DNA from 4 places in the Pontibacillus salicampi genome. Region 2 is predicted to be linked to each of the others. Evidence: riboswitches for the same ligand, from Rfam matches in the RefSeq annotation. Region 2 holds a riboswitch; each other region holds the start of a gene.

Region 1 (7,485 bases), on a different contig from region 2:
GTATCATGAGAAGGCCTTCCCTCCCCTGTTCACAATCAATAAGAAGAAGGGCAGTCCAATAATAGAAATAATGGCAGCTATCGGTGTTTCATATGGTGCATTGATGGTTCTAGCCAACGTATCAGCCACCAGCATGAAGCAGGATCCTAATACGGCACACATTGGCAAGACATACCGATAATCCTGACCAACAATTGGCCGGACTATATGCGGAACCATTAGGCCAATGAAGGCCATGTTACCAACTAATGCAACAGACGCTCCAGCTAGTATTATAATAAGAACAAACAGTGTCACTTTTACTCTTGTGACCTTTTGTCCAAGGCCCACAGCTAAATCATCACTAAAGCTCATGATTGTTAATTGACGAGCGAGAAACAGAGCTATCACAATTCCGATGATAATAAACGGTGCAATTACCTGTATTTGCTGCCAGGTGACGCCTAACAGACCGCCCGCTGTCCACATGGATACGTCTTTCGATATGTTAAATTGAAGAGCAACTCCATCCGCCACAGCAAATAATAATGCTGATACCGCCGCACCAGCTAAAACAATACGAAAAGGAGAGAACCCTCCTCTCCTCAAGGATCCAATCCCAAATACTAATCCTGCTCCTACGCCTGCACCAATAAAGCAAGCTATCATCGTTCCAAAATAGCCTACTGCTGGATAAAGCGCTATCGTTAAAGCCAGTACTGCATTCGCTCCTGCCGTCAAACCTAATAATCCTGGATCTGCAAGTGGGTTTCGCGTCATCCCTTGCATAATGGCACCAGATACTGAAAGTCCTGCTCCAACTAAAATGGCCGCAATTTCTCTTGGAAGACGAAGCTCTCTAATAATATTTGTACTTTTATTGGATATATCTGTCGTCAGCGCTTTCCAGACATCACTGACTTCCATGTCAGCTGCCCCGTATAATAAAGCAACAGCTAATGATAAGACTAGCAGTATCGTTGCAGCTGCTAATTTGTATGGAAAGGAAATAGATTGTATAGCTTGCATCAGTATCATCTCAACTTTGCTAGGATTGTGGAGCGATTATAAGCATAGACTGCTAACAGCTTTCGTTAGCAGTCTACACAAAAATAACGCTCCGTCTTATGTTTGCTCTAAAAATGCTTCCTTAAGAGTTTCTAATTGGTAATCAAGTGTATCTGGATCATTGAAATAAAACGTATTGGCATCTACTTCAAAAACTTGACCATTTTGTACTGCAGGGATATTTTGATACGTTTCTGTTTCCTGATACGAATTGTCCGCTTCCTGATTTTCACTGACGATTAAATAATCTCCAGCGTATTCCGGAAGAACCTCAGGGGATATGGCATAATAGCCATCCTCCAGAGCCATCTCTTTTACTTTCTCAGGCATCTTCAGTCCCATTGCCTGATAAATGATTTCTGTACCGCGTCCCCAATTATCGCCAAATACATAAATCTGCTTATCAAATTTTTCTACAACGGAGACTGTTGCATCCTCACCTATTTTCTCTTTAATGTCTTCACCAGCTTGTTCAGCGCGTTGCTTAAAATCTTCTACCCATTTCTTGGCTTCTTCCTCTTTGTTTAGAAGCTTACCGATTTCTATATGTTGCTGAAGATAGTCTTCTTTCCCATATGTAAAGGTTACAGTAGGGGCAATTTCCTTTAATTTCTCAACATTCTTCGTATTCGATAACCCAATAATAAGATCTGGATCTAGTTCAATGATTTTCTCTATGTTATCGGCAGTAACTTCCTCAACGTCACCTAATTCTTCCTCCCAGCGAGGATTATTCTTCGACCATGAGTCTACGCCAACCATATTTACATCCAGCTGAATTAAACTTCCAGCAAATGAAGAGAGTACTACTACTCTTTCTGGATTTGCCGGTACTTCCACTGCTCCATTCTCTGATTCATAGGTAATGGTTTCGGAGGAAGATGAGGTATCCTCTGTTTCATTATCGGCACTAGCTCCTTCTTCAGACTGGTTGCCACATGCGCTAAGCATCAGCACGAATAAGAGTAGGGTCGGGATTAATAGTTTTTTCATAGTTTTCTTCTCCTTTTAATAGATTATATGTGAGGCACATTGGCTTTTGGGTTCTTGGATCACGACCTATGACAGCATCAATATTAAAAACAGAACGCAGCACCTGCTTTGTCATAACTTCTTCACTACTGCCCGTTTGGATGATGTCACCATCCTTCATTGCGATAATATTATCAGCAAATCGGGCTGCGTGATTCAAGTCGTGAAGTACCATGACAATCGTTCTTCCCTCTTCTTTGTTTAACTTTTCCAACAATTCGAGTACTTCCAATTGGTGAGCCATATCCAGGTAAGTAGTTGGTTCATCTAAGAAAATCATATCCGTTTCTTGTGCAAGGGACATCGCAATCCATACACGCTGCCGTTGACCACCTGATAACGCATCAACGGACTGATACATAAATTCAGCGGTTCCAGTTACCTCTAATGCCCACTGAATTACTTCTCTATCCTTAGTACTTAACCGGCCAAAGCTCTTCTGATAAGGAAATCTTCCATAGGAAACCAGTTCACCTACCGTTAAGCCAGATGCATTCTCTGGGGTTTGTGGTAAGATGGCCATCTTCTTAGCCAAAGCTTTCGTATCTTCCTTTGAAATACTTTCTCCATCAAGAACAATGGAGCCGGATTGATGCGAAATAATTCTTGTGATAGCTTTTAATAGAGTGGATTTCCCACAACCATTAGCACCAATGATGGTTGTAATTTGCTGATCAGGAATATGTAGCGTCAGATCCTCTACGATAGACTTTTCTCCGTACCCTACCTGTAAATGTTCTGTATATAAACGGACCATATGAAGCCTCCCATTGAAAATAAATCCTCAACGCTGTTGAAAATGATTCTCACTATCGTTACAATGTTACTATACTTTCTCAACATATAACTGTCAACCAAATTTTTTGGGTACATATAGGGATGGAGCGTGATGACAATGCATCAGGAATACTATGATGTTACGATTATTGGTGGAGGTCCAGCGGGTCTTTATTCTGCTTTTTATAGCGGTCTTAGAGAAATGAAAACAAAAATTATAGAATACCAGCCTCAATTAGGAGGAAAGGTGCAAATTTACCCCGAGAAAATGGTCTGGGATGTTGGCGGTCTTCCCCCTACTACTGGGGCGCAATTAATGGATAATCTTGTCCAGCAGGCATTAACGTTCGATCCCACTATTGTACTGAATGAAAAAGTTACCTCCATTACGAGAATGGAGGATGGGAGCTTTCGCATAGATACTGCATCGGGAGAGAAGCATTATTCTAAAACCGTTATTGTTGCTGTTGGCAGCGGTATCTTAAAGCCAATGAAGTTACCGATAGAAGGTGCGGATCGTTATGAGTTGACCAACCTGCATTATACCGTTACCTCTTTACAGCATTTTAAAGATAAGACAGTGGTGATTTCCGGGGGAGGAAATTCCGCAATAGATTGGGCTAATGCTTTAGACTCTATTGCGAAAAAAGTGTATCTCTCTTATCGAAAAGAAGAGCTAAAGGGACATGAGGCGCAAGTTACCCAACTACTCGATGGACCCACTGAATGTTTATTCCATACCTCCATTACTAATTTAATAGCCAACAAGCAGCAGGACATCATTTCTGAAGTTGAGCTCACCAACCACCTTGACAACACAATTAGTCATATAAAGGTAGACGATGTCATTATTAATCATGGGTTTGATCGTGATGCATCCCTTCTTGATAATAGTACAGTTCCTATTACCCTTAAGGATGATTATTTTATCCAAGGAAATGCGTTGAGTGAATCTACTGTAGAAGGTTTATACGGAGCTGGTGATATTTTATATCATGAGGGGAAATTAAATTTAATTGCAGGTGCTTTTCAAGACGCAGCTAATGCAGTAAACAGGGCGAAGCGTTTTATTCAGCCGGACGCTGCTGCTAATGGAATGGTCTCCTCCCACAATGACATGTTCAAGGAGCGGAATAAGCAGCTCATTCAAGAGCTGGTACAATAACCAACCACCAACAGGGGAAGATTTCCTGTTGGTTTTTTATGTGTCCTTAGCTTGTGTATGAACAGATACCTACTACACCTATTTCATATGCTATTTTGATTTGACTCGCTTATATAATAAAGGGACTTAGTACCGGTACCTAGTCCCTTTTATTATTGGAGTCTCAATCTTTATCTAACTGCTTATATTTTATTCGTGAATATATTACAATAATCAAACTAAGAACAAAGATGATAACCACGATCCATGTAGTTACTATTCCCTCAAACAAGAATAAAGAAGCCAAATTTACAGCTAGCAACAGTATAAAAAGCCAATCCAGTTTTGCCAGAAATTTCTTTTGTGAATTATTCATTCGAGTATCCAAGAACATGCACCTGCATTTCTAAACGTTTTGTAAGCAGAAGAACATTTTGTAACAAATGTTCTTGCTCCTCCAGCAGCTTTTAATGCTGACTTCAGCTTAACTATTTTAGCTGGGGTTAAGTTGATAACTGCTGCTGTTCCTAATGCTCCTGCACAAGTCGCTACCTTCCCCCAACTTGCTTGTGCTTGTACAGTGTATGTAATAGATTTAGATTGTTCAGATGGAAGATCTAATCCGGTATATTCCTCAATCCATTTTTTACGTTCTTCCCTACCAGAATAAATAATATTATCTGGCATATTTTCAATTGCACTTAATACGTTCACAGTGTCCTCATCAATTATGGTGTGTCCTTGTACTTGTGCATTTGCTCCTTGCGGAAGTACAAAAGCTATTGCTATGGCAACCATAAGCACAGAACTTAACCATTTTTTCCTCAACTAGCTTCTTCCTTTCCAAAATTGAATTTTTTTACACATATTTGAAGCTATCACTCTATCATTATAGCGTCAATCTGAAATGATAAAATTGGTAGTATAGTTCAGTATAAAAAAGCGTGTAGAGATCTTCACCTTTTATAATGAAAGAATAGTTGCAGCGACATGAAATAAATCTAGTATTTGTGAGGCTCCTTATCAGGAAAGGAAAAGAAGTCGTGTATTTTTCCATTCACAACATCCATTTGCTTAGAAATGGTATTTAGTGAAATATCCCTATTCCTAATTCCTGCAGGAAAATATATACTATAGACAACTAGGGGAGTCCGATGAGTCGGGCTGAGAGAGAGACGCGTGGAAGTTTCTTGACCCTTTGGACCTGATCTGGATCATGCCAGCGTAGGGAAGTTAGTCATAAACAGCATCTTGGAATGCAATATAACTTCTACATACATCTGCCGGGTCCCTATGGAATAGGACCCGGCTTTTTATGTACTTTCAACTCTTTAAGGTTGTTCTGGATCTCGTCCTTCCCATCTATAAGAAGGAGAGATGAAGAATATGGTTAAACAAAGCGTAAATGAAAAGAACATGACGATTATGTCCAGTTTTTCTGGAAGTAAAAAAGTGTATGTACAAGGATCTCAAGCTGATATTCAGGTACCAATGAGAGAAATACAGCTATCCCCTACTACTGGCTCATTTGGGGAAGAGGATAATCCTCCTCTCCGAGTGTATGATAGCAGCGGTCCCTACACAGATGAAGACTTTCGTATAGATATTACAAAGGGTCTGCCTCCGCTTCGAAGCGGTTGGATTGATGAGCGAGGAGATGTAGAACAATATCAAGGAAGAGTTATGCTTCCAGAGGATAATGGGTATAAACACATGGCAGATCCTCGGATAGACCATATGGCATTCCCAAATCAAAACGATAAGCCTAAGAAAGCTAAAGAAGGTCAACGGATTACCCAGCTTTCTTATGCAAAGAGGGGTATAGTTACAAAAGAAATGGAATTTGTAGCAATACGAGAGCAGAGAGATCCTGAATTTGTACGAGAAGAAATTGCAAAAGGACGTGCTATTATTCCTTCTAATATCAATCACCCAGAAATAGAACCTATGATTATCGGCAGGCATTTTCACGTAAAGGTGAATGCTAATATAGGAAATTCTGCGGTTACCTCCTCTATAGAAGAAGAAGTAGAAAAGATGACATGGGCTACCCGATGGGGGGCAGATACCATTATGGATTTATCAACCGGAAAAGATATCCACAAGACAAGAGAATGGATTATACGAAATTCCGCTGTCCCTGTTGGAACCGTCCCTATTTATCAGGCACTGGAGAAGGTGAATGGAGTTGCAGAAGACTTAACATGGGAAATCGTCAGGGACACGTTAATTGAGCAAGCTGAGCAAGGAGTGGATTATTTTACTATACATGCCGGTGTATTACTTTCCTACGTCCCGCTAACTGCCAGCCGCTTAACCGGAATTGTGTCACGAGGTGGTTCTATAATGGCTCAGTGGTGTTTATATCACCATGAGGAGAACTTCTTATACACTCATTTTGACGAAATATGCGATATCATGAAAACCTATGACGTATCCTTCTCACTTGGAGATGGTTTGCGACCTGGCTCCATAGCAGATGCCAACGATGAAGCTCAGTTCAAGGAACTCGAAACCCTTGGAGAATTAACAAAAAAAGCATGGGAGCACGATGTACAAGTAATGGTCGAAGGCCCAGGACATGTTCCTATGCACCTTATTAAAGAGAACATGGACAAACAACTGGAAATATGTGAAGAAGCACCCTTTTATACTCTCGGCCCCTTAACAACAGATATCGCGCCAGGCTATGACCACATCACCTCGGCTATAGGGGCGGCGATGATTGGCTGGTATGGGACCGCTATGCTTTGTTATGTTACTCCCAAAGAACACCTTGGCTTACCAAATAAAGACGATGTCCGTGAAGGAGTGATCACATATAAAATTGCTGCTCATGCTGCTGATTTAGCAAAAGGCCATCCTAGTGCTCAATTAAGAGACAATGCCCTTTCTAAATCTCGCTTCGAATTTCGCTGGAGAGATCAATTTCATTTAGCACTAGACCCAGATAGAGCGTTGGAATACCATGATGAAACATTACCAGCCGAAGGTGCAAAGACAGCTCACTTCTGCTCCATGTGCGGTCCAAAGTTTTGCAGTATGAGAATTTCACAGGATATAAGGAATTACACAAAGGAACAACAGCTTGCTACAGATGAAGCAATATCAAAGGGAATGAAAGAAAAAGCAGCTGAGTTCCAAAGATCTGGCGGTTCTATATACCAGTAATTCTTATTACATGGAAGGAGCACGGAATATGAAAGCACAAGACATAACGGAAGAAATTGCACAGTTGAAAATTCACATAAATGCATTAGAGAAACAACTTCACCAGCTACAAGAAGAATGTGAGCACGAATATATTCCATCTGCTCACCATGAGCAATGTATGAAGTGCCATAAGGTAAATACGTTATATTACTAATTGGATCATTTTTATTATGAACTATACAGGTAAACCACAGAATCACGAGATGCCAATCCTAACAGATTGGCAATTTCCTTGTTGGGGGTGTAAAAGACTGCCATGTTCAACAAAGGAG
Region 2 (7,485 bases):
AAAGCGGTCATTTCCAGATAGTCGAGTGGTGTCAATTCCAGATTGTTCCATTTGATTTTGCAGCTCATTACTAATAACTCCAGGACCTCCATAAATAGTAACATCTTGGACAGATGAAGATAATGAGGAAGGAAGTCTGTTATTCCTCGTTAGGTATATAGGTGTTTCTTCTATTGCAGAATGACTAGATGCCGATAGAGCGTCTGCGATAGTAAATCCATTAGCCACAATTGCCTTTGTGCTGTTTTTAAGACCACTTGCTTTATGGATTGCTTTAGCCGTTTCAAATCGATCATCTCCAGCAACACGAGTTGTGGTCAATCCCATTTTTTCCAACTGATTGATAACACTTTGGCTAATGGCATTTGGTCCTCCTAACACATACACTTTTTTCGCGTTTAGTCTTTTCATTTCCTCTTGTACCGAGGAGGGAAGATTTGAGGTTGAGGTTAATAAAATAGGCGCGTCCTTAACGCCTGAGAGACTGGCAGATGCAAGGGCGTCCGCTGGATTGTCGCTCCTTGCTAAGATAACAGAGTTGTCCTGATTAGTAAGCCCATTAGGCCAGCCTTGTTTAGATATTGCGATAGCTGTTTTGTATCGATCTGTTCCATTTACTCTTTCATACGTGTTCAATTCATTTGCAGCCAAAGAAGAGGGAGAGGAAATAATAAAGCTGCCTATCATACCGATGAGTAGAAACAGAATAGTTTTTTTCACGTTAACGCTACCACCTTTTTCGACAAAATTTTTTCAATTTAACGGTAGCATAATCTATTCCGCTTTACTATGGGAATAAAGGTGCCCAACCATAGTCTGGGAGGATGAAGCTTTGAGACTGAATAGAGGAAAGGAGAGCTATTCCAATATTAATGATATACCTTATTCGTGCTTTGCCATTTCATTGGGGAAAATCCGTGTAATATCGTTGATGTATGCTAAAATAGAGAATGATTTGTATTTGGATAAAAAGAGGAAAGATGTTAAATGGCTTGGGACTTATTAAACTTCATAGCAGTAGCAGCCTTTGCTTTCAGTGGTGCAATCGTTGCAATGAGTGAACGATATGATATATTTGGTGTCATTATACTTGGTGTTGCTACTCCCTTCGCCGGAGGAATTGCACGGAATTTATTTTTACAAGAAGATGTTATCCATATTTGGGAGCAGGGAATTTTTCTCTACGTAGCCTTTGGGACTATCATGATTGTGTATTTCTTCCCAAAGAGCTGGGTGATGTTCTGGAATAGATGGAATTTATACCTTGATGCATTTGGGTTATCCGCCTTTGCAATTCAGGGAGCAATCTTTGCTATGAATCACGAATTGCCTTTAGGAGCCGTAATGTTCTCTGCTATTCTTACCGGGGTAGGAGGAGGAGTAACACGTGATATTTTAGCGCAAAGACGCCCCATGGTGTTACATACTGAAATTTATGCGGTATGGGCATTGATAACAGGTGCTCTGATTGGGTTTGGAATAATTGATTATACGAGTACAGTGCAGTTGTACACTTTATTTGTAGCCATTATTGTCTTGCGGTTATTATCATTTCATTTAAATTGGCATTTGCGTTTTCGTGATTTATATCGATTATAATAGGTTTACAGCGAAACCATTTTTTGTTAACTTTAGTTTGTAAGCTTAAATTACTTAATTTCATAAAGCAAGCTAGGGGCGCCACGATGATGGCTGAGAGGACTCAATCCGACCCTTTGAACCTGAATTGGTTAAGACCAACGGAGGGAAGCGCGTGACTAACGTCACATGGACAGTACAGTGCAATGCATATCGTCTATCCAAAGCTCATCCTCCAAAGGATGAGCTTTTTTTATGAACAAAAAGGAGAGGATTCCATGTTAACGATAGCTGGACAAACGTTTTCTAATCGCCTTTTGACTGGTACAGGAAAATTTAAGGATCATAAAGAAATGAAAGAAGCCATTGAGCAATCAGGATCAGAGATTGTAACGGTTGCCCTTAGGCGGGTGGATCTTCGCGGTAATGATCAATATATATTAAATGATATACCAGAGGGTGTTCAGCTTATGCCGAATACATCTGGTGCAAGAACCGCAGAGGAGGCAGTGAGAATAGCAAGGCTAAGTCGGGCTAGTGGTATGGGGAACTGGGTAAAAATAGAGGTGATTTCTGACCAAACCTATTTATTACCAGACAATGAAGAAACGATTAAAGCAACTAGAATACTTGTGGAGGAAGGCTTCGTTGTATTGCCTTATATGAGTCCGGATTTAATGGCTGCCAAGCGAATGGAAGAGGCTGGAGCTAGTGCTGTAATGCCGCTAGGTTCTCCAATTGGATCGAATAGAGGGATTCGAATGAAGGAAATGATTTCAATCATTATGGAACAGATTGATGTACCTATCATTGTGGACGCCGGTATAGGGAAGCCGTCAGAGGCAAGTGAAGCAATGGAAATGGGGGCAGATGCAGTTCTTGTTAATACTGCCATAGCAACTGCCGCCTCTCCTGTAGATATGGCGAAAGCATTTGATTTAGCAGTAAAAGCAGGACGTATTGCATACGAATCTGGTTTGGGAGCGACATCAAAATCAGCAAATGCGTCCTCACCGTTAACAGGATTTTTAACCACATAATGTAAGGGGGATTCCATGAGTTTTTATGAAAAAGTACAGCAAATAAAGGAAATTCCTTTCTCTTCCCGAATGGAACAGGTATCAGCAAGTGATGTAGAGCATGTACTAAGAAAACAACGATTGGATGAACATGATTTCTTTGTATTGCTCTCCAAGGCTGCAGAAGGTTATTTAGAGGAGATGGCTCAGGCAGCACATCAAAAAACGATACAGCATTTTGGTAAAACAATGAAATTGTTTTTACCATTATATTTGTCAGACTATTGTGTTAACACATGTAAATACTGTAGCTTTAGTATCGATAATGTCTTTCCTCGCCGTAAGCTGACCATGGAGGAAATTGATCAGGAAGCTCGTGTTATTTCAGATATGGGCATTGAAGAAATTATTCTCTTGACGGGAGAGTCAAGGAAACATTCCTCCGTGGAATATTTGAAAGAAAGCATGAAGGTGTTAAAGCAATATTTTTCCTCTGTAGGGATTGAAATACAGCCGCTTAACACAGATGAATATGAGGAGCTAGTGGAAAGCGGTATAGATGGATTGACTGTGTATCAGGAAGTGTATAATGAAGAAATTTACCGTGATATCCATGTGAAGGGACCTAAGCGAAACTATAAATACCGTCTCGACACCCCCGAAAGAGGATGCCAAGCCGGAATGCGGAATGTGAACATAGGTGCGTTATTAGGTCTTGATGATTGGAGAAGAGAAGTATTTATCACAGGGATGCACGCAAGTTATCTAAAGCATAACTATATGGAGACAGAAATAGGTGTATCCTTTCCTCGCATAAAGCCAAATGTTGGAAGCTTTGAGCCGGCAGTAGAGGTATCAGATAAGAATATGGTACAGGCAATGCTGGCAACTAGACTGTTCATTCCAACTGCAGGCATTACCATTTCCACGAGAGAGCATCCCAAACTCCGTGATGAATTAATTCCGCTAGGAGTTACTAAGATGTCTGCTGCCTCTTCTACAGAAGTAGGTGGTTATTCTGAGCCTAATGAAAATCAAAGTCAGTTTGAAATCTCTGATGAGCGTAGTGTAAATGAAATTCAACAATTGCTTAGAACAAAAGGATATCAGCCTGTCATGAAAGATTGGCAAATTATTTAATAATAAGAAGGATGAGATAGTTGGAATTACATGCATTATCAAACGGTTCCATGAGTATGAAAGAATTTGTGGATAAGGCAATAGAGATCTATCCTTATGTAGATTATATTCATGTCAGAGAGAAGCAGCGCACAGCAAGAGAGCTTGTTTATTGGATTGAAACATTATTAGAAAATGGTGTTCCTGCTGACCGATTAGTGATAAACGATCGAGTTGATGTAGCGTATGTAACAGGTATTGGAGGCGTTCACTTAGGAGAAACTGGCCTGAGTCCAGCAGTTGTTCCTGCTTTTTTTAAAGGGTTGAGGGCAGGGAAATCCGTCCATTCCCCAAGAGGAGCAATGGATGCAGAAAGAGAAGGCGCCGATTATCTTTTCTTTGGGCATGTGTTCCACTCCACATCGAAAGAGGGAGTTTCCCCAAGAGGATTGGAAACCTTTCAAATAATAAATGAGATGGTTGATATACCAGTGATAGCAATCGGAGGCATCACTCCGGATAACATAGCACAGGTAATGAGGAAAGGAGCAGCTGGGGCTGCCGCCATGTCTTTTCTTTGGGACTCTGAGGACGCGAAAGAAGCAGCTAAACAACTACGGGAGGGGTGGTTTTCATGACGATACAGGTGAATGGAAAAAACGTGGAACTTCCTTATAATATAGAGACCATCACACATCTACTAACCTTTTATGCATTAGAGGACAAGCCAGTTATTGTCGAGTGGAATAAGGCGATTATTCCTAAAGAGCAATATGCAACGGCAGCTATTCAACATGGTGATGAATTTGAATTAGTTCATTTTGTTGGAGGTGGCTGATGATGGAGTCAGAACGGTATTCAAGACAGGAACGATTTGAGCCCATCGGTACGAAGGGGCAGCAGCTTATTCAAGATAAAACTGTACTCATAATTGGCGCAGGGGCATTAGGAGCAGCTTCGGCCGAGGCTTTAGTTAGAGCGGGAATTGGTCAACTGGTTCTTATTGACCGGGATTATGTAGAATTTAGCAACCTACAGCGGCAGCAGCTATACACTGAAGAAGATGCGGAAAATAGGATTCCAAAAGCGATTGCTGCTAAACAACATCTCAAACGCATTAATAGTGATGTAACTATTCAAGCTCATGTTATGGACGGACAAGTGGAAGAATTAGAGCAGCTAATACCGAAGGCAAATCTAGTACTGGATGCTACAGATAATTTTGATACAAGGCTTATCATCAATGATATATCTCAGAAATATCAGGTACCCTGGATTTATGGCGGATGTGTTGGAAGCTACGGATTAAGCTATACCATTATTCCTGGTTTAACGCCGTGTCTGCAATGTATGCTGGAGTCGGTTCCATTAGGTGGTGCTTCCCCAACCTGTGATACAGTAGGTGTTATTTCACCAGCCGTGCAGATGGTAACCTCTCTTCAAGTTTCCGAAGCCATGAAGCTACTTGTAGAGGATAAAGAGGCATTACGGCCAACCCTTGTATCCTTTGATGTATGGTCTAATCATTTTACGTCTATTGATATAGAAAAAGTAAAAAAGGAAAACTGCTCTTCCTGTGGGGAAGGGGCAGTCTATCCTTTCCTCCAATACGATAACCAGATGAGGACGGCAGTGTTGTGTGGACGTAACACGGTACAAATTAGGCCTGCACCACCAGCTGAGCGTAACTTGAATGCTATTCGGGATACCCTCCAGCAGGTCGGTACTGTGGAAAGTAATGACTTCCTGTTGTCATTTGTTCCAAAAGGAAGTCAGCAAAGGATGGTCTTATTTCGAGACGGACGTGCTCTCATACATGGGACAGCAGATATAACTGCAGCAAAATCAATGTATTATAAGTGGATAGGATAGGAGAATATAGTATGGAAATTTCTAAATCATTAACGATAGCTGGCTCTGATTCCGGCGGTGGAGCTGGAATACAAGCTGATTTAAAAACGTTTCAGGAGTTATCCTCTTACGGCATGTCAGTTATAACAGCCGTTACTTCCCAAAATACGAAGGGGGTACACGATGTCCATCCCATACCCATGAAGCATATTGCATCCCAATTGGAAGCCATCGCAACTGATGTAAATCCTCAAGCTGTTAAAACGGGGATGCTAGGAGACATGGATACCATTCATTTAATTGCTGACAGGGTTAGGCAGTATGAATGGAAGAATCTCGTTGTAGATCCTGTTATGGTCGCAAAGGGTGGGGCCAGATTGCTGGAGGAGCAGGCTGTATCTACTATTAAGCAAACGCTCATCCCCCTTGCGAGTGTCGTGACACCAAACATACCAGAAGCAGAAGCGCTGACAGATAAACAAATTAAAACAATGGAGGATAGGAAGGAGGCTGCTGTGCTTCTTGCTCAGATGGGAGCACAAACAGTAATTATTAAAGGTGGTCACGGTACAGAGGATAAGGTGTCTGACCTTTTATTTGATGGAGAAGAGTTTACCATATATGAAGGAGAACGATACTCTACTAGGAATACACATGGTACAGGATGTACGTTTTCTGCGGCTATTACTGCCGAATTGGCGAAAGGAAACAATATTCGACAGGCGGTAACAGTTGCTAAAGAATTTATTGAACTGGCTATTAAAGAAGATTTGCACATAGGAAGTGGCCATGGACCAACAAACCATTGGGCTTATAATCAATATTACAAAAGGAATGGAATAAATTAAATTTTTTGAAACAATATGGGTTACTCATTCGTCTTACTATAAGAAAGCATCACTTTCGTACCCGAAGGTGATGTTTTTTTACCTAATACATATGGTGAAACGGAGGATTGTGTTACGATAATGATATATAATATCCAAATTATGGATGTTATTAAAGCTAACTTCGTCGCATTGTCCTCCTATCATATTCCTATAATCCATGATAAGGGACTTGAATTCGTAAAACAGGAGAGAGGGATAGTATGACAGAAAGAGTTGCTGTTGTTACAGGAGCATCGAGCGGTTTTGGATTGCTCGTAACTGTAGAGCTAGCTAAGAAAGGTTTTCATGTTTATGCTACCATGCGTAATTTGCAAAAAAGTCATTGCATTAGTGAAGCTGTACCAAATGAAGAGGTGTTGAATAACATAACATTTTTCCCACTAGATGTTACAAAAGAGGATTCCATTGCATCTTTCCAGAATTTAGTTGGCAGCTTGGATCGCATTGATGTGCTAGTAAACAATGCGGGTTTTGCAGCTGGTGGGTTTTGCGAAGAAATTGACGTAAATGATTATCGTGATCAATTTGAAACAAATGTCTTTGGTGTCATGGCAGTGACTCAGGTTGTATTACCTGTTATGAGGACAAGGCAGCAGGGGACCATCATAAATATGAGTAGTATTAGTGGAAGAATTGGTTTTCCTGGACTATCGCCATATGTTTCTTCCAAGCATGCCTTAGAAGGATATAGCGAAAGCCTGCGGTTAGAAATGAAACCGTTCGGGGTAAATGTCGCCCTTGTAGAACCAGGCTCCTACAAAACGAATATTTGGTCTACTGGAAGGAAGGTGAGTGAACGATCTCTTCAATCCTCCTCTCCTTATCAAGCATACATGAAGCAATTAGAAAAGCAGCTTTCTACAGGAGAAAAAGACCTAGGTAATCCTTTGGATGTAGCTAATTTAGTAGTTGCACTGGCAGAGAAGACTACTATATATAAGTTACGTCACCCGATTGGTAAGGGAGTAAGCATGATATTGCGCTTGAGAAGTATGCTAACCTGGCGATCATGGGAAAAGGCATTATTG
Region 3 (7,485 bases), on a different contig from region 2:
TTGATTCAATTCCAAAATCAACAACTACATAAATAATTGCCATTGTAAGTGACGCCAGCAGAAGCATAAAAATATATCGATATCCCATTGATGTTCTCCTTTATGAATTGGTTCATTCGTTTAAAAAAGGTGCCACGTATGTGTTGCCCTTGTATGTGTATGATAAAACATATACTATACCACTATTCTCGAATAGTACCTTTCTACAATTTACCATAAAAAATTAGTACCTGCAGTGTAGACGATTAGGAACGGATGGAGTTTTAGCCTGACTAAGTTTAAGGAATGGCCCTGTTAGACATTTTCGGTGAGGTTTGGGTTATTTTCTTCAAAAGGGGATTCCAGCTCAATCACATAAGGGCACATTACAGAATTAGAGACATGCAATAAATAGTTGTTGACTTTTCCGGTAAAGCACCGTATTCTAAAGATAATTAAATAAACATTTTCTTCCTTAAAGGGGAGTAGCTATACAATAAAGTCGTCATTGCGAGAGAAATCTCCGGCTTTATTGGCAACGATTTTGGTTGTTAGCAAGACCTTTACACCACTCGTGTAGAGGTCTTTTTTGATGGGCCTTTACCAATAACGGTAAAGGTTTTTTTTAATGGTATTTGTGGTGAGAGCAGAGGAAGAAGGAAAAGGAGAAGGATACATGGAACTACAATTAGTGATGGAGTATGGCTGGGTGTTATTAGTACTTATTTTGCTAGAAGGAATTCTTGCAGCTGATAATGCACTAGTGATGGCTGTAATGGTGAAGCACCTGCCAGAAGAAAAACGAAAAAAAGCTCTCTTTTATGGATTGGCCGGTGCGTTCATTCTTCGGTTTGCTTCCCTATTCGTGATTACATTATTAATAGATATTTGGCAGGTTCAAGCCTTAGGAGCAGCTTACCTATTATTCATCTCTATTAACCACTTACGAAAAAGGAATAATAAAAACAAAGAAGGCGATGATAACGAACAGGAATCCAGCAAGGGGAAAGGGTTTTGGGCTACAGTATTAAAAGTAGAGCTTGCAGATATGGCTTTTGCAGTAGATTCCATTTTAGCTGCTGTTGCGTTGGCTGTTTCTCTACCTAATAGTGGTCTTCCTGCAATAGGTGGTATGGATGGCGGCAAATTTCTAGTTGTATTACTAGGTGGAATTATCGGGATTGTCATAATGAGATACGCCGCAAATAAATTCGTGCATGTATTGCACCAACGACCTGGATTAGAAACGGCCGCGTTCATTATTGTAGGCTGGGTTGGTGTAAAGCTTGGGGTTCATGTATTGGCGCATCCATCCGTTCATATCATTTCTCACCATTTTCCAGAATCTCTGTTGTGGAAAGGTATCTTCTATTCTGTGTTAGTGGTAACCGCAATAGTAGGATGGTTCTCAACGGAGAAATCATACCAACAGCAGGTTAGACCAAATATATAGAGGAAGGGGTGCGTTATGTCAAAAGAAGAGGTTAGAAATAAGGTTTGGGACCTTTTAGAGGAGCAGAAGGCAGCTCGATTTCCATTTCCTATAAAGGGGAGGATTCCAAATTTTAAAGGAGCTGAGGCTGCAGCGCAGCAAGTCTGTAAGCTAGAAGCTTATCAGAAAGCTAAAGTAGTAAAGGTGAACCCTGATTCCCCTCAAATACCATTACGTGCACAAGTGCTAAGGGACGGGAAGATATTACTTATCCCAACTCCAAGGCTAAAGGCTGGTTTTATTCAATTAAACCCAGAGGATATCCCGCGTGGAGAAGAGAAAAAGGCGGTTAGTCTAAAGCATATGAATAAATATGGGGAAGAAATATCTTTGTCAGATATGCCGGTTATAGATTTAGTTGTGGTTGGCTCGGTGGCTATTCATGAGGATGGACGCAGGCTAGGGAAGGGAGAAGGCTATGCAGATCGGGAATATGCCATACTCCGTGAGCTTGGCAATCCAGCTGTGCCAATTGTTACGACCATTCATTCTTTGCAGCTAGTACAAGACGATTTCCCCCGGGATGCATACGATGTCACCGTCGATTACATTGCAACAGAAAGGGAGGTTATCCAGGTAGAGTCGCCATACGATAAGCCAACTGGGATTGTTTGGGATCAGGTAACGGAGGAGCAGAAAAAAGAAATGCCTATATTAGAAGATATTTGGGCATTAAAATAGGAATGAACTTAAGCAGCACCACTTCTGGATGCTGCTTTTTCACTGAGGTTTGATTAAAATTGCCCCTGATACCAGCGGAAATACCCAAGCTGATAGGAGCTGTATGCTATGAGGAAAAAAATGGTGATCATAAAGGCTAGAAAAGCCCAATCTCGCCAATCTAGCGTGAAACGGCGATACCACGTTCGCTTCTTGTCTCCTGTAAACCCTTTTGATTCCATGGCAATGGCTGTTCGTTCGGCTTTCCGAATAGCACCGGCTAATAAAGGGATAGCAAAACGTTTGTACTGCTGAAGGGATTCTTTAATGTTTGTTGCTCGGTTGACTCCCCTTACTCGATGGGCAGCCCTTATCTGTGCCAATTCCTCTTTCATCATCGGAAGGAATCGATAGCCTGCAAGAATTCCATATGCTAGCTTTGGAGGAAGTTTGCATTGCTGCATCAAACTTAATATAAAATGCACCATATTAGTGGTAAAGACAAACATTAGTGATAAAGATGCAAAGGCAAGCATCCTTAAGGAAAGAGAGAGAGCTACCATTACGTCCTCTCGAGGGACATTCCACCATAATAGAGCTACAACATCATTTTTGTTCGTTGGTTCATCTGCAAAAGCAATCGTAGTCCAAAGCATCCCGAGCGAAATAATAAAAAAGGGTAGAAAGAAAAGTGCATATCGGCTCCAGGCGACCTTTCCAAAGAGAATTGTCAATAAAATAGTGAAAATGCAATAAAGGAGCGGGGTGAACGGATCAAATACAAAGGCAAGCAAACAGACGGTGAGCACGACAGTGATGGCTTTCAAGCTTGGATTAATTTGATGTAATAGAGTAGACATCTTGCAGTGCCTCCAATCGTTTCTCTAACGACACACTCGTTGGTAATAGCAAGTTCCACTTTGCTAGATTTGGTTGCTTCCACAGTTCAGCAGGAGTCTGATCGGCAATGATTCTTCCCTCTTCCATCACAAGAACTCGTGTTGCATATTTTTGTACAAGGTCCATGTCATGAGTAATCATCACAATCGTAGTATCCTCCTTAAAGCGCTGTTCCAGCAAGCTCATCAGCCTTTCTGTGGAGCGGGCATCTTGGCCAAAAGTAGGTTCATCCAAAAATAACAAGCCCTGCTCATCGACAATCATTGTAGCTACACTCAATCTTCTCTTCTGTCCCTGGCTCAGAGTGTAAGGATGGCGCTTTTCTAACCCTTCCAGCTGACAATAGGACATTATTTCTGTTACGCGTTGGGTTATATAGTCCTCTGAGAAGGATCGAACTTTCATTCCATAGCCTATTTCCTCTTCCACGGAATCTGTTATAAATTGATGCTCTGGATTTTGAAATACATAGCCTATTTCCTTGCGTAAATCCCTTTCCTTCCAGCTGGAAAGCGGTCTTTGGTGCAGCATTAGGTCTCCTTCGTACTTGGTTTCAATACCCGCGAGCGCTCTCGATAATGTTGTTTTACCACTTCCGTTTGGTCCGAGTATTGCGATAAATTCCCCTTTGTGAATAGCAACATCAATTCCCCGCAGTATTGCTTGATTCCGTTTACTTACGTGAAGATCCTTTGCCATGAGCAAATTATTACTCAAAGCCTTCCGTTTGTTTGGCCTAGAGATTATAGCAGGGGCGTGGAGGTGGTTCGCTTCCAACGATTGCATATATTCCTCTATGGTTAACGGGAGGGGCTGTAGAGAAGAACCAAAATGGCTAAGCCAAAGGTCCGTGACTTTCGGAATCCATATGCCCTGTTCTTTTAGTTCGTCACCAAATGTGGTTATCGCTTCTCTTAATGGACCGTCATACAGCATCTTTCCGTCCTTTTGTAAAATAACAGCTCGTTCTATAAAGGAAGCCCATCCCTCCAGCTGATGCTCAATAACAATCAGGCCAAACGAATGCTGAAGATGAAGGCTATGAATCGTATCTATAAAGTCTTGTGTAGCTTTCGGGTCCAGGTTGGCAGTGGGCTCATCTAAAATAAGAATGGCAGGTTGTAACGCCAACACACAAGCTAATGCTACCTTTTGCTTTTGCCCACCAGAAAGAGAGGAAATGGTACTTTCCTTATATTCCTCCATGTCAACTAATGATAGTACTTCTTCTATTCTTGTTTCGATTTCCTCAGGGGGGGTCTGGATATTTTCTAATCCGAAAGCTATTTCATCCTCTACTGTAAGCATACAAAATTGACTTTCTGGATCTTGGAATACCACTCCAATCCGTTGACTCCATTGCCCAGGAGAGCTATTGGAAATGGATGCTTCGTTAAGCTTTACATCACCCGCTGTGTATCCATCTAATTCACTTGGATAAATTCCATTCAAGCAAAAGGTGAGCGAGCTTTTACCAGAACCGCTCGGGCCAAGAAGAAGCATGGTCTCTCCTTCTGAAATAGTAAAAGAAATGTCAGAAAGGGTGCTTTGTTCTGTTTCTTCATAGTTAAGAGAAAGCTGTTGGATGGATAACGTATCCCTGCTCATGCGGCTTTCTTCTTTCGCCATTCTTTACCAAGGGCAAAGCTGGATAGTACACCTGTCTTCGCTAATCCGTCGCTAATTGCTTTTCCAAGTAAACCAGAAATGACAGCCCCGCTAATCATTCTTACAATCAGCATACTAACGATGTAGGTTGTTCCAAACGCAGCGTAACCTGATCGGAAGTAGCCCCAAATAAAGCTGAAAACAGCCGCACCTACACCAGCCATCATAAGGACTGCTAAGGTATATCGCTTCCACCTAGTCAGTGCGAATGCGGTTTCTGCTCCTAATCCTTGAATAACGCCTGAGAGAATTAGGATAGGTCCCATAGCGTTGCCTAGCAGCACTTCAATGGTAGCGGCTATGGTTTCAGAAAGAAAGGCTGCTCCAGGCTTTCGAATAATGTAGGCTGCGATAATGGAAACTATAAACCAAATACCGAAGATAAGATCATATCCAATTGGTCCCATCACTGCTGCTAGCAGCTTTCCAACTGGTAAAAATGCCAAATAGACAACAGCGAATACTACAGAAAGCACGGACATAACAACGATTTCTTTCAGTCTCCAATTATTCATTCCTTTTTCCCTCCTTTAGTAGAAGGGCTGTTAGCAGAAATAGTGACAGTCATGACGGTGTGAGAGGAGCCATTTTTCTCTACATCGGTAAACACTTGCTCTAACCCGTTATAAATAGAATTTCCATCGCCATCTAGCCGGGTCGCATAGTGTACGGAGGATACCTCGATACCCTGCTGCTTCATAGACTCAATTTGGCTGTAAATAGTATCCATATAATCGCCGCCTCCCATTGGATAAAGAGAGAACATTCCTGCTGCTTCTTGATGAATGGTTTGACTGTTTGCAGCGTTTAATGGTGATTCGTCCTCTGCCATATACGTGTCGCCTGATGTGTCTCCAGGACAGCCAATAGAGTAGGTTGCATTAAAAACAACGTGATGACCAGTGCTTGCTGCTTGCAGAAAGGCTGCCTTTGTGACATCAAAGATGTGGGTAATTCTCCCGCGTACGCATGTCCCGATATCAGTCGTTTCCATCCAAACCTTTGATGTATCTACTTCTTTTAAGGCAGATTGAATCACCTGTACAAAATCATCTGTCATTGGATAAATAGCAAAGTTGCATCCAGCTATCCGATTACTTCCGCAAACTCGTTGTTCCATGAATATTCCTCCTAGTAATGAATGATTTTGAACGACACAAGGTGTTATAAACACAAAAAAACTGCATCCCAGGGGAATGCAGTCTAATATAAGATAGGGCACGATAGGCACGTGCTCGTAAATATCAAGTTCGACTGCACTTGCCCACGCTAGTATTATCCAGATCGGGTCATAAGGGTCGGAATTCATCCTCTCAGCCATGTACATAGCTCCCCCAGTGCGTAACGCTAGGTATGCAATTTTAGTTCGTTCACAAGTATAGAATAATAGAAGAATCAAATATTGTAAACATGTGACGATAATAGAAAAGAGGAATATGAGAAAAGAAACACTGTCGTGAAAGCTGCATGTACCCTTTGTTAGTCCACGTTCTCTCCTTTTAGGAGAAACTATAGAAAAATAAAAAATAGTCATATATTTGTTAGAATGAGCAAGAAAAATCGAATTTTAACGAAAATTTTACTGATATTCTGTTCCGCATATTCCAATATTATAATAAAATTTAAGTCTATTACACTAGGTCTTCCGTAATGAGGAGTGGGGATGTTGCAAGAATTGCAAGGTAATTATGAGAGTGGATTGGTTCTCCTTTCCCTCGTAGTAGCTATGGTTGGGGCATATATTTCTCTTGATATTGCACAGCATATTGCTCGGACAAGTAGAGATATGAGAATCCCCTGGCTATTTACAGGGGCTGTAACGTTTGGGATGAGTCTCTGGTCGGTACATTTTATATGGGTTAATGCTTTGCATGTCCATATACCTATATTGGAAAATGGCAGCGCGACCTTCTTGTCTATCTTGCCTGTCGTACTGGCGAGTATGGTTGCGTTTTATATGATTAATAAGGGAGTTATTACCTATATTCAAGTGTTTCTGGCTGGGGTTATTATTTCAGCTGGAATGATCGTTATGCAAATCGTAGCAAGAACTGCATTAGTCATGCCTGGAGTGGAATTGCGTTTTCATGCAGTCTATCTTTTCCTTGCGAGCTTTGTAGCATTCTTATTAGCAGTTGGTTCTATACGTCTGCTAAGAAAAATACAGCAGCATCGTTCCCGCCTTCGTAAAATAGGAAGCGCTATTGGATTAGGAATAGCCAACACGCTATTGTATTACATAGGTACAAAGGCCATGCCCATTTACGTGAGAGATACGAAGGTGTTCACTGCCACTCCATTTAGTGACAATACAGCGCTTGTATTGAACGTTACCATTATGATGACGGTTTTATTAGCCGCTGTTTTATTGCTTGGGCGTGTGGAGAACTTAAGCATGCAGCGCTTAGCCTATTACGATATTTTAACCAACCTCCCGAATAGAAGATATTTTATTCAAAAGTACGATGACCTTCTGAAAGGAACGGCTAAACAAAAAGGCGTCATCTCGTGCATCTTGTTTGATGTGGACCATTTCAAATGGATTAACGATACATTTGGATATGAGGCTGGTGATGAATTCCTAAAGCAGATTGCAAAGGAGATACGAGATCACGCTCATCCTACAACAGTTGTAGCAAGACTGGATGGAAATCGCTTTGGTTTGCTATATAGGAAGGGGAAGACAGTGGAGGATTTGCAAGAAAGGCTGGAAAGCATCCAGGAAAGCTTTCGTGGAATTCCATTTGATTTAGGACAGTTAGAGTTTCGCCCAACCCTATCAATCG
Region 4 (7,485 bases), on a different contig from region 2:
CAAACGGGCTATGTGTTTGGAGGGATGCTTCATTGTCCTCTCGCTCTGGTGTTCTTTCTGCAAATCGATGTAAAGCCTGCTGCTGCTGTTCTTCAATTAACTCCCGATTCCACTGCTGTAGCTTTTCATACTGAATCATCGCACAAGCCTCCTAAAGGATGTCTTAAAGTTACCCGTCCAACATAAACGGGACACCCTCTACTTCCATACGAACCCCATACATACCTTCCATCCTTTTCCCTATTTTTTTACTAAACAGCAAAGACTTAAGTATTAGTATTATCCTCTCCATTAAACCGTACAACCAATGAGTCTCCGATAGGGTAATAGCCTATTTTCTGGTATATGTTGTTAGAGGTACTATTGGATAGGTCTGTATATAAACTGCAAAACTGATACCCCTCACCGAGCAGCTTCTCAGACAAGGAGGCAACAGCACACGTAGCATACCCTCTCCGCTTCCATTTATCAGGAGTGTACACACTGTTTATTGTCGTCCCATTTCGTGTAGACCTCGCTTGACCTACCATGGAGACGACTTGTCCATCCACAACCCAAAAGTACAATTTTTTATGCTTAATATTTTGCTCTGTTACTTTTTGTGCGTATTCTTCCGTAATATCAATTCCTGCTTCTAGACCAAAGGCATATAACCAGCGTGTTGCTAATGCTAAGTCCTCCGCTTCCGCCAGCTTTAAAAAGCCGTTACCCCTGTTATAAGGACCAACAGCATCAAGCTGGTACACCTTTTGTTGCATAGCAATATGATAAGGCCTTCCAGTAAGCTCCCTCCATCGATCTGCTAATCTGGTAATCGTTTCTGGGGCGCCTATAAGACCGGGAACGTCATGATGATTATCAGCAAAGAACCGAACCATTTCTTCCAAAACACTGTCGGAGGGTGTGTGATTGGTCGCAATTACCCACATATGTGGAGAAGTTCGAATTACGACAGCCTGGATATCTCCTCTTTCATGTATGTATCCTAGCACCGGCTCTTGATCGTAATAATCTTGTTGCTGAACTAGCCTTTGCAATATACCAAGCGGCAAGTTATGTAAAGCCTCTGATTTGATCAGAAAGGGCTCTACCCTTCTTTCAAACTCTATTGGACTATTGAAAGTCATTACCGTCATAGAGCAGCACCCCCTAAAAATTTGAGTATTCACACGATTCGACAACCATCCATACATTTCCTTCCAAACAGAAGTGGTTTTTTCAATTAGCTGGCAATCTAAAAAAGGTGCCACTTATTATAAGGGCACCCTTTCTTTAAGGGAAGCATCTTCTTCTGTTGCCTTGTCCTGTAATTTACTCTTCATAAAAAAACCCTGTTGCCGCTAGCAACAAGGTTATGTATGGTGTGCATTTATTTCCGTCTCCAAGGAAATTCAGTTCCAAAACGATTAGCAAAATCCTTCGATTCACCGCGTCGTTCTCTGCGACGCTCTGCTCGTTTTTCTGCTCCTTCGTGCAGCCAGGATTCCTCTTCGGTTTCCGGGTACACAGTAGGCACTGTCTTCGGCTTATTGTTTTCATCTAATGCCACCATGGTAATAAAGGAGGTAGCGCATATAGCTCTTTTACCCGTCAAGAGCTCCTCCTTGATGGCTTTTACGAATACTTCCATCGAGGTGTTTTTTGTCCATGTCACAAATGCCTCTAAACAAATGGCATCTCCAGCGTTTACTGGGTACAGGAAATCAACAGAATCTGTTGAAGCAGTAACAACAGGAGAACGAGCATGGCGCGTGGCAGCAATGGCAGCTACATCATCAATATAGGCCATCAGCTGCCCTCCAAATAGGGTGCCGTGATTGTTCGTATCGGTTGGTAGCACATGTGAGTTTTTGACAACTAGTGAATCAATACAAGGTTTCTTTTCCATTAGATTACCCTCCTACTACATCAACTCGTAATCCCATTATACCCTACTTCTACCTGTTATATGTTGGTTCTAAATAATCAAGCGCTTACATCGGATAATTTATTCAAGCGGCTTTGTATCATAGCTTGAACCCGTGTAATCTGTCAGATCACAAATGCTCTTCCAAAGCTCAGGATAAAACTCGTACTTAACCCCCTTCTCTAGCATCTGTGCTGGAATTCCTTTAAGGCTGTTGGTCTGTAAGCCTATCATGCGACGAACTAGTTGTAGATGGTAATGTCGGAACGTCTGGAAGTTCTCATCGAAGCGTGTCAGCTGCTGCATGAGATGATACATACTGTAATAGTTCTCTGGTGATTGATGAACGGTGAGAGGAGTTAATTTTCTTTGATTAAGAAGCGTTTGGAACGGCTCCCACAGGGTAGGACCGAGCCTTAATATTTCATTAAACCCTGGTGAATCCTGTCCGCTTCCTTGACCAAGGGCTAGACGAATCGTATGGTAATCGTTTGGGCTGATAACCTTTACCATATCAAATACTGTTGGTAAATGATCCAGATGCATATTTACTCTTCTTATTTGTTCCGTGGCTCTTTCTGGTTCGTCCTTCTCCATATACTCTTCTGCCATGTGTATATATTGAATCATCAGCTTGAAGTGTAATTCTGCTATTTGGTGAATCATCTGAAAGGTTAGTTCATCCTCACAGCTTAACTCCCCTTCTTCTTTTTGCAGTGTTAACAATGGTTCTGTTTTAATATATTTCTCATAATCCTTCTTTTGCTTTGTTTTATAATAATCCATATTCTCGTTCCCCCTTCATTCATAGTAGCGGAGTACCGCTCTGACAGGACTTCCATCCCCCTCTACAATAGGTAAGGGTAGGGCTGTCAGCTCATACAATCCTGGAGTAACACCCTCTAGGTTCAACCCTTCTAGAATATGAATGGAGTGAGTATGTAATGCGTGATGGGCAGCTAATTCTTTACTGTCTAAGGGATCTACTGAAGGGACATCCACGCCGAGTAAACGGACTCCATGACTGGCTAAATAAGAAGCCGCATCCGGGTGAATGGAAGGAATGGTTTCTGGGAACGGTTCTCCCTCCTTCCACGTATCCGTTTTCAGTAAAACTCGTTCCGCTCCATCCAGGGAAAACCCTTCTAATAAACTAGCGGTGACCTCTGTAGCATTGGAAACATCCAGTACAATAGCCTTGCCCATATAAATATCCAAAGGAAGATCTATCATTTTCTCTCCGTTTGAATCAAAATGGTAAGGCGCGTCCACATGCGTTCCAGTATGGACGCTCATTTCAACTTGTCCCACATTAACGGATCCTGTTTCTTCCATACTCCAGCTTAACTGGTAGCGATAAGGAGTATCGCCTGGCCAGACAGGGGTATCTGGCCCCAGCCTTCTAGAAACATCTATCATCTTCAACCATCCTCTCTTATGCAATAACATCACGCTCGTTCTCATATTTCAGATATAATTGTTCATCCATAATCCTCTTTAATAGCTGGACCGTTTCCCACACCTCTACATACGTATTGTACAAAGCTACAGGTGCCAGGCGAATAACATTAGGAGCTCTGAAATCAGGTACGACCCCATAATCCTTTAGCGATTTACAAATACGGGCAGCCTCCGGATGCTCCAGACACACATGCCCTCCACGACGGTGGTCTTCGTCTGGATTTCCTATAGCAAATCCAAAGCTCCAAAGCTCTTCGTTAATTAAATCCATCATATAGCGAGTAGCATGCAGTGATTTCTTCCTTACTCTTTCAATAGTTGCTTCCTGAAATAATTCTAAGGAGCCAATTAATGGTGCAGTGCTTAGCATGTGAGGTGTACCAATTTGGTAGGCACCAGCATCTTTAGCTGGCTGGAACGTGTGACTCATATCAAACTGACTATGTTTATCAGAGCCAAACCATCCAGCTAAGCCGGGGTTCTTTCCAAAGTGCTGTTCGTGCACAAATAATGCCGCCACTCCACCAGGGCCATTATTTACATATTTATAATTACACCAATAAGCAAAATCAACCCCCCATTCATGAAAGCGATGAGGAATAGCTCCAACAGAATGGCACCCATCAAAACCGATTAAAATCCCGCGTTTGTGCGCTTCCTCCGTCAGCCTCTGTATATCAAGCAGCTGACCGCTGCGATATAGAACCGTTGGCAATACAACTAACGCCACCTCTTCGGTCATAGCCTCAATAATGTCACCTTCTAAAATTTGCCGTCCATCTGGGGAGGACACTTGCAGCAGGTGTTCCTCAGGATCCAATCCATGCAGCTTCAATTGACTCTGTAAGGCATATATATCTGAGGGAAAATTTAATTCATCCGCCACTATTTTATTTCTTTTTCCTACTGGTTGATAAAAAGTGGCTACTAATTGATGAAGATTGGTAGTTGTGGAACCGCTTACAATAACCTCTTCCGATTTAGCCCCTACTAAAGGAGCGCTCTTTTCTCCTAGTTCTTCAGACAAGTAATACCATGGATACTTCCCCTGCATCCATCCACCAATACCGAGCTGCTTCCAAGAATCTAAAACGTCTAATAATGATTTCTCCGCCCGTTTCGACAACAGCCCAAGCGAGTTCCCATCCATATAGATTGTCTCAGGCTGTACGTAAAACTCCTTTCGAAATGCAGCGAGTTCATCTTGATCATCTAGTGACTTGGCATATTCTTTCGAAACATCCACATCCAACACCCTCTCTCCCTTTTTCTCTTAGTTTACCATATTAGAGAAAAACCAGGTAAAGATGACAAAGGTACTTCCTCTTTTTGCAGCACAAAAAATAGACTATCGAGCCCAAGAGAAAAACCAACACATGGATACCTCTCCTCAACACCTAATAGAGTGCCAATAATTTCGTTATAGTGGCCTCCGGAAGCAATGGAGGAAGTGATTTCATTATCTCTCAAGAAAGCTTCATAGATAGTGCCTGTTCATATATGGACAACCCTTTGCCAGGAATGGGTTAAATCGAATGTCTTGCTCACTCCCCTTTAAGGTGATTGGAACTCCTATCCAGTCTATGTTATAGTAAGACGTGTATAGGAAGTCCACTAGGGGCGCCTTCTATGAAGGCTGAGATAAGGCATTGCCTTGGTCCCTTTGAACCTGATCTGGTTAGTACCAGCGAAGGGAAGTGGAGTCGGTTGGATAGAATATAAAGCGCTTCGTTTATTCGTATGCTGCTTTTCACAAACATCCATAACCGCTCCAGTTTCGGAGCGGTTTTTTTGTATCTAATTTGGGTAAATCTATCAGCAGCAAGGAGCCCAAGCAACACTTCTATCCAGCTTCACCCCACCGTTCCTAGTGCTTCCTCCCAAATTTCATTTAGGAGGCAGAAATATGACATTCACTGAACAACTTCGCCAGGAGGCAGAACCAATTTTTGAAGCTATAATGGAGCATCCATTTGTAAGAGGAATTGCCAATGGAGATGTACCAAAAGGGGCTGTGACACATTACGTAAAAGCAGACTTTGAATACTTAAATGCTTTCATGCATCTTTATGGCATAGCAGTATCAAAGTGTCATGATCGAGACGATATTGAATTTTTCACGCAAAATATAGACTTTGTGCTAAATAGTGAAGTCCACCCTCACCACAATTTATGTGAGTATATTGGTATTCCTTATGAACAATTGCAAGGATACCCGTTACCTCCGAATGCAGATTACTATATTAAACATATGAAACACCATGCCCATGAGGGAAATTTAGGAGAAATTCTAGCAGCCTTACTTCCATGTCCGTGGACGTATCTTGAAATTGGGAATCGACTCATGGAAGAAGTGAATCCGGATACAAACCACCCATTTTATACATGGATTACCTTCTATGCTGATACATCCATGTCCAATACAACTATTAATCTACGAGAACGATTAGACACATGGGCTGAAGGAGCAAGCGAACGAGAGAAGGAACACATGAAAGAAGCGTTTATCAAGAGCTGTCAACTAGAATGGGCTTTCTGGGAGATGAGCTATAACGAACAAACATGGGATCTTATCCCAAGGGCATCAGTGGCCTCTTCTTAAAACAGTTATACACTTTTTATCCACAATTATATTAAAGGAGGAAATCATTTCATGCTAAATAGCTCTTTGCTTACAGCATTGCGGGAGAAAAAACCGCTTATCCACAATTTGACGAACGAAGTCGTAACTAATTTCACAGCAAATGGACTTTACGCTATCGGGGCAGCTCCTGTCATGTCAAAATCAAGAGATGAAGCGGCGGAGATGGCCTCCATTTCAGATGGAGTACTGATTAATATTGGAACATTAACCTCTGAGGATGTCGATGCTATGCTCCAAGCAGGTAAAAAGGCAAATGAGTTAGGCCTTCCAGTAGTGCTCGACCCTGTCGGAGTTGGTGCCACCACGTACCGACAAGAAATCTGTCAACAGTTTATCAACAACATCTCCTTTACAGCTATACGCGGAAATGCTGGGGAGATAGCCACCCTCATCCACCAGGACTGGGAAACACGAGGAGTAGACTCTTCTGATAAAGGAGATGTAGCAGGTATTGCGCAACAGGCTGCTAAAGAGCTGAATACCCTTATCCTACTAACTGGGGAAACAGATGTAGTTTCCGATGGAACGCAGACTGTTTTATGTCGTAATGGAACAAGCATGCTGACAGCCATTACGGGGTCAGGATGCTTATTGGGCTCGGTTCTTACAGCATTTCTAACATTAGGTGGACAACCTGTGGATAATGCCGTGACCGCTGTAACTACGTATGGGGTTGCAAGTGAACAAGCTGTTCCAAAAGCAAATGGTCCAGGAACATTTCACGCCCATTTCCTAGATGCTCTAGCTGCTGTTACTGAAGAAACAGTAGCCCAATATGGTCGTGTTGAACAAAAGGATGTGTAGAACATGAAACCTGTCACAGAGATACTACCGCTCTATTTCATTATGGGCAGTCAGGATTGTACCCACGATCCAATCTGGACATTAGAAGAAGCCATAAAAGGTGGAATTACCTGCTTCCAGTTTCGAGAAAAAGGAGAGCATGCGTTAGCGGGTGAAGAAATGGAGGCTTTAGCTCGAGAGCTTCAAGCACGTTGCAAGGAATATAATATACCTTTCATTATTAACGATGACGTTGCTCTGGCGCAGAAACTGGACGCTGATGGCGTTCATGTGGGACAGGATGACACTCCTATAAGCGATGTGGTGCATCACTTTCAAGGTAAATATATCGGGTTATCTGTCCATACGCTGGAAGAGGCTATACGAGCCGCACAAGATCAAGTGGACTATATCGGAGTCGGCCCTATTTTTGATACGTCCACGAAAAAAGATGCAAAAAAAGCGTCCGGAGTAACGACTATACAGCAAATAAGGAAAAGCGGTATGACGATTCCTATAGTGGGTATTGGTGGAATTAACGCAGATAATGCAAAATCAGTAATGGATGCCGGAGCAGAGGGAGTCTCCTTAATTTCAGCTATTAGTCAGAGCAACGACCCTTCTTCCTCTGCCAAAACGTTAAGAGCAGCTATTCAGTAAGAAAATGTCTCCGTTCTGAATGGTACAAACA

The links. A riboswitch is a leader RNA that binds a small molecule or an ion and turns the genes downstream of it on or off. The one in region 2 is predicted to bind thiamine pyrophosphate.
Region 1: linked by a shared signal. The riboswitch ahead of thiC (phosphomethylpyrimidine synthase ThiC) and the one ahead of ACFFGV_RS12560 (thiazole synthase) in region 2 are both predicted to bind thiamine pyrophosphate.
Region 3: linked by a shared signal. The riboswitch ahead of ACFFGV_RS15790 (YkoF family thiamine/hydroxymethylpyrimidine-binding protein) and the one ahead of ACFFGV_RS12560 (thiazole synthase) in region 2 are both predicted to bind thiamine pyrophosphate.
Region 4: linked by a shared signal. The riboswitch ahead of tenA (thiaminase II) and the one ahead of ACFFGV_RS12560 (thiazole synthase) in region 2 are both predicted to bind thiamine pyrophosphate.

What each region holds. Positions count from the first base shown of each region.
Region 1 is NZ_JBHLTP010000003.1:705,109-712,593, reverse strand. It holds gene ACFFGV_RS05040 (FecCD family ABC transporter permease) at 1-7, opposite strand, end outside; gene ACFFGV_RS05035 (FecCD family ABC transporter permease) at 4-1,008, opposite strand; gene ACFFGV_RS05030 (iron-hydroxamate ABC transporter substrate-binding protein) at 1,105-2,040, opposite strand; gene ACFFGV_RS05025 (ABC transporter ATP-binding protein) at 1,991-2,836, opposite strand; gene ACFFGV_RS05020 (NAD(P)/FAD-dependent oxidoreductase) at 2,969-4,021, shown strand; gene ACFFGV_RS05015 (hypothetical protein) at 4,373-4,828, opposite strand; TPP riboswitch at 5,134-5,248, shown strand; gene thiC (phosphomethylpyrimidine synthase ThiC) at 5,387-7,171, shown strand; gene ACFFGV_RS05005 (serine protease) at 7,200-7,367, shown strand.
Region 2 is NZ_JBHLTP010000011.1:72,295-79,779, reverse strand. It holds gene ACFFGV_RS12570 (cell wall-binding repeat-containing protein) at 1-720, opposite strand, end outside; gene ACFFGV_RS12565 (trimeric intracellular cation channel family protein) at 988-1,599, shown strand; TPP riboswitch at 1,664-1,765, shown strand; gene ACFFGV_RS12560 (thiazole synthase) at 1,857-2,618, shown strand; gene thiH (2-iminoacetate synthase ThiH) at 2,634-3,737, shown strand; gene ACFFGV_RS12550 (thiamine phosphate synthase) at 3,758-4,354, shown strand; gene thiS (sulfur carrier protein ThiS) at 4,351-4,554, shown strand; gene ACFFGV_RS12540 (MoeB/ThiF family adenylyltransferase) at 4,554-5,588, shown strand; gene thiD (bifunctional hydroxymethylpyrimidine kinase/phosphomethylpyrimidine kinase) at 5,600-6,415, shown strand; gene ACFFGV_RS12530 (SDR family oxidoreductase) at 6,658-7,485, shown strand, end outside.
Region 3 is NZ_JBHLTP010000013.1:23,576-31,060, forward strand. It holds gene ACFFGV_RS15760 (UPF0715 family protein) at 1-88, opposite strand, end outside; gene ACFFGV_RS15765 (MeeY/MeeF family manganese export membrane protein) at 656-1,432, shown strand; gene ACFFGV_RS15770 (5-formyltetrahydrofolate cyclo-ligase) at 1,448-2,152, shown strand; gene ACFFGV_RS15775 (energy-coupling factor transporter transmembrane component T family protein) at 2,206-2,991, opposite strand; gene ACFFGV_RS15780 (ABC transporter ATP-binding protein) at 2,966-4,639, opposite strand; gene ACFFGV_RS15785 (ECF transporter S component) at 4,636-5,214, opposite strand; gene ACFFGV_RS15790 (YkoF family thiamine/hydroxymethylpyrimidine-binding protein) at 5,211-5,819, opposite strand; TPP riboswitch at 5,944-6,045, opposite strand; gene ACFFGV_RS15795 (putative bifunctional diguanylate cyclase/phosphodiesterase) at 6,363-7,485, shown strand, end outside.
Region 4 is NZ_JBHLTP010000010.1:6,169-13,653, forward strand. It holds gene ACFFGV_RS11585 (DNA/RNA non-specific endonuclease) at 1-139, opposite strand, end outside; gene ACFFGV_RS11590 (GNAT family N-acetyltransferase) at 267-1,136, opposite strand; gene ACFFGV_RS11595 (acyl-CoA thioesterase) at 1,370-1,888, opposite strand; gene ACFFGV_RS11600 (tryptophan 2,3-dioxygenase family protein) at 1,988-2,692, opposite strand; gene kynB (arylformamidase) at 2,708-3,331, opposite strand; gene kynU (kynureninase) at 3,342-4,619, opposite strand; TPP riboswitch at 4,974-5,080, shown strand; gene tenA (thiaminase II) at 5,274-5,969, shown strand; gene thiM (hydroxyethylthiazole kinase) at 6,021-6,815, shown strand; gene thiE (thiamine phosphate synthase) at 6,819-7,454, shown strand.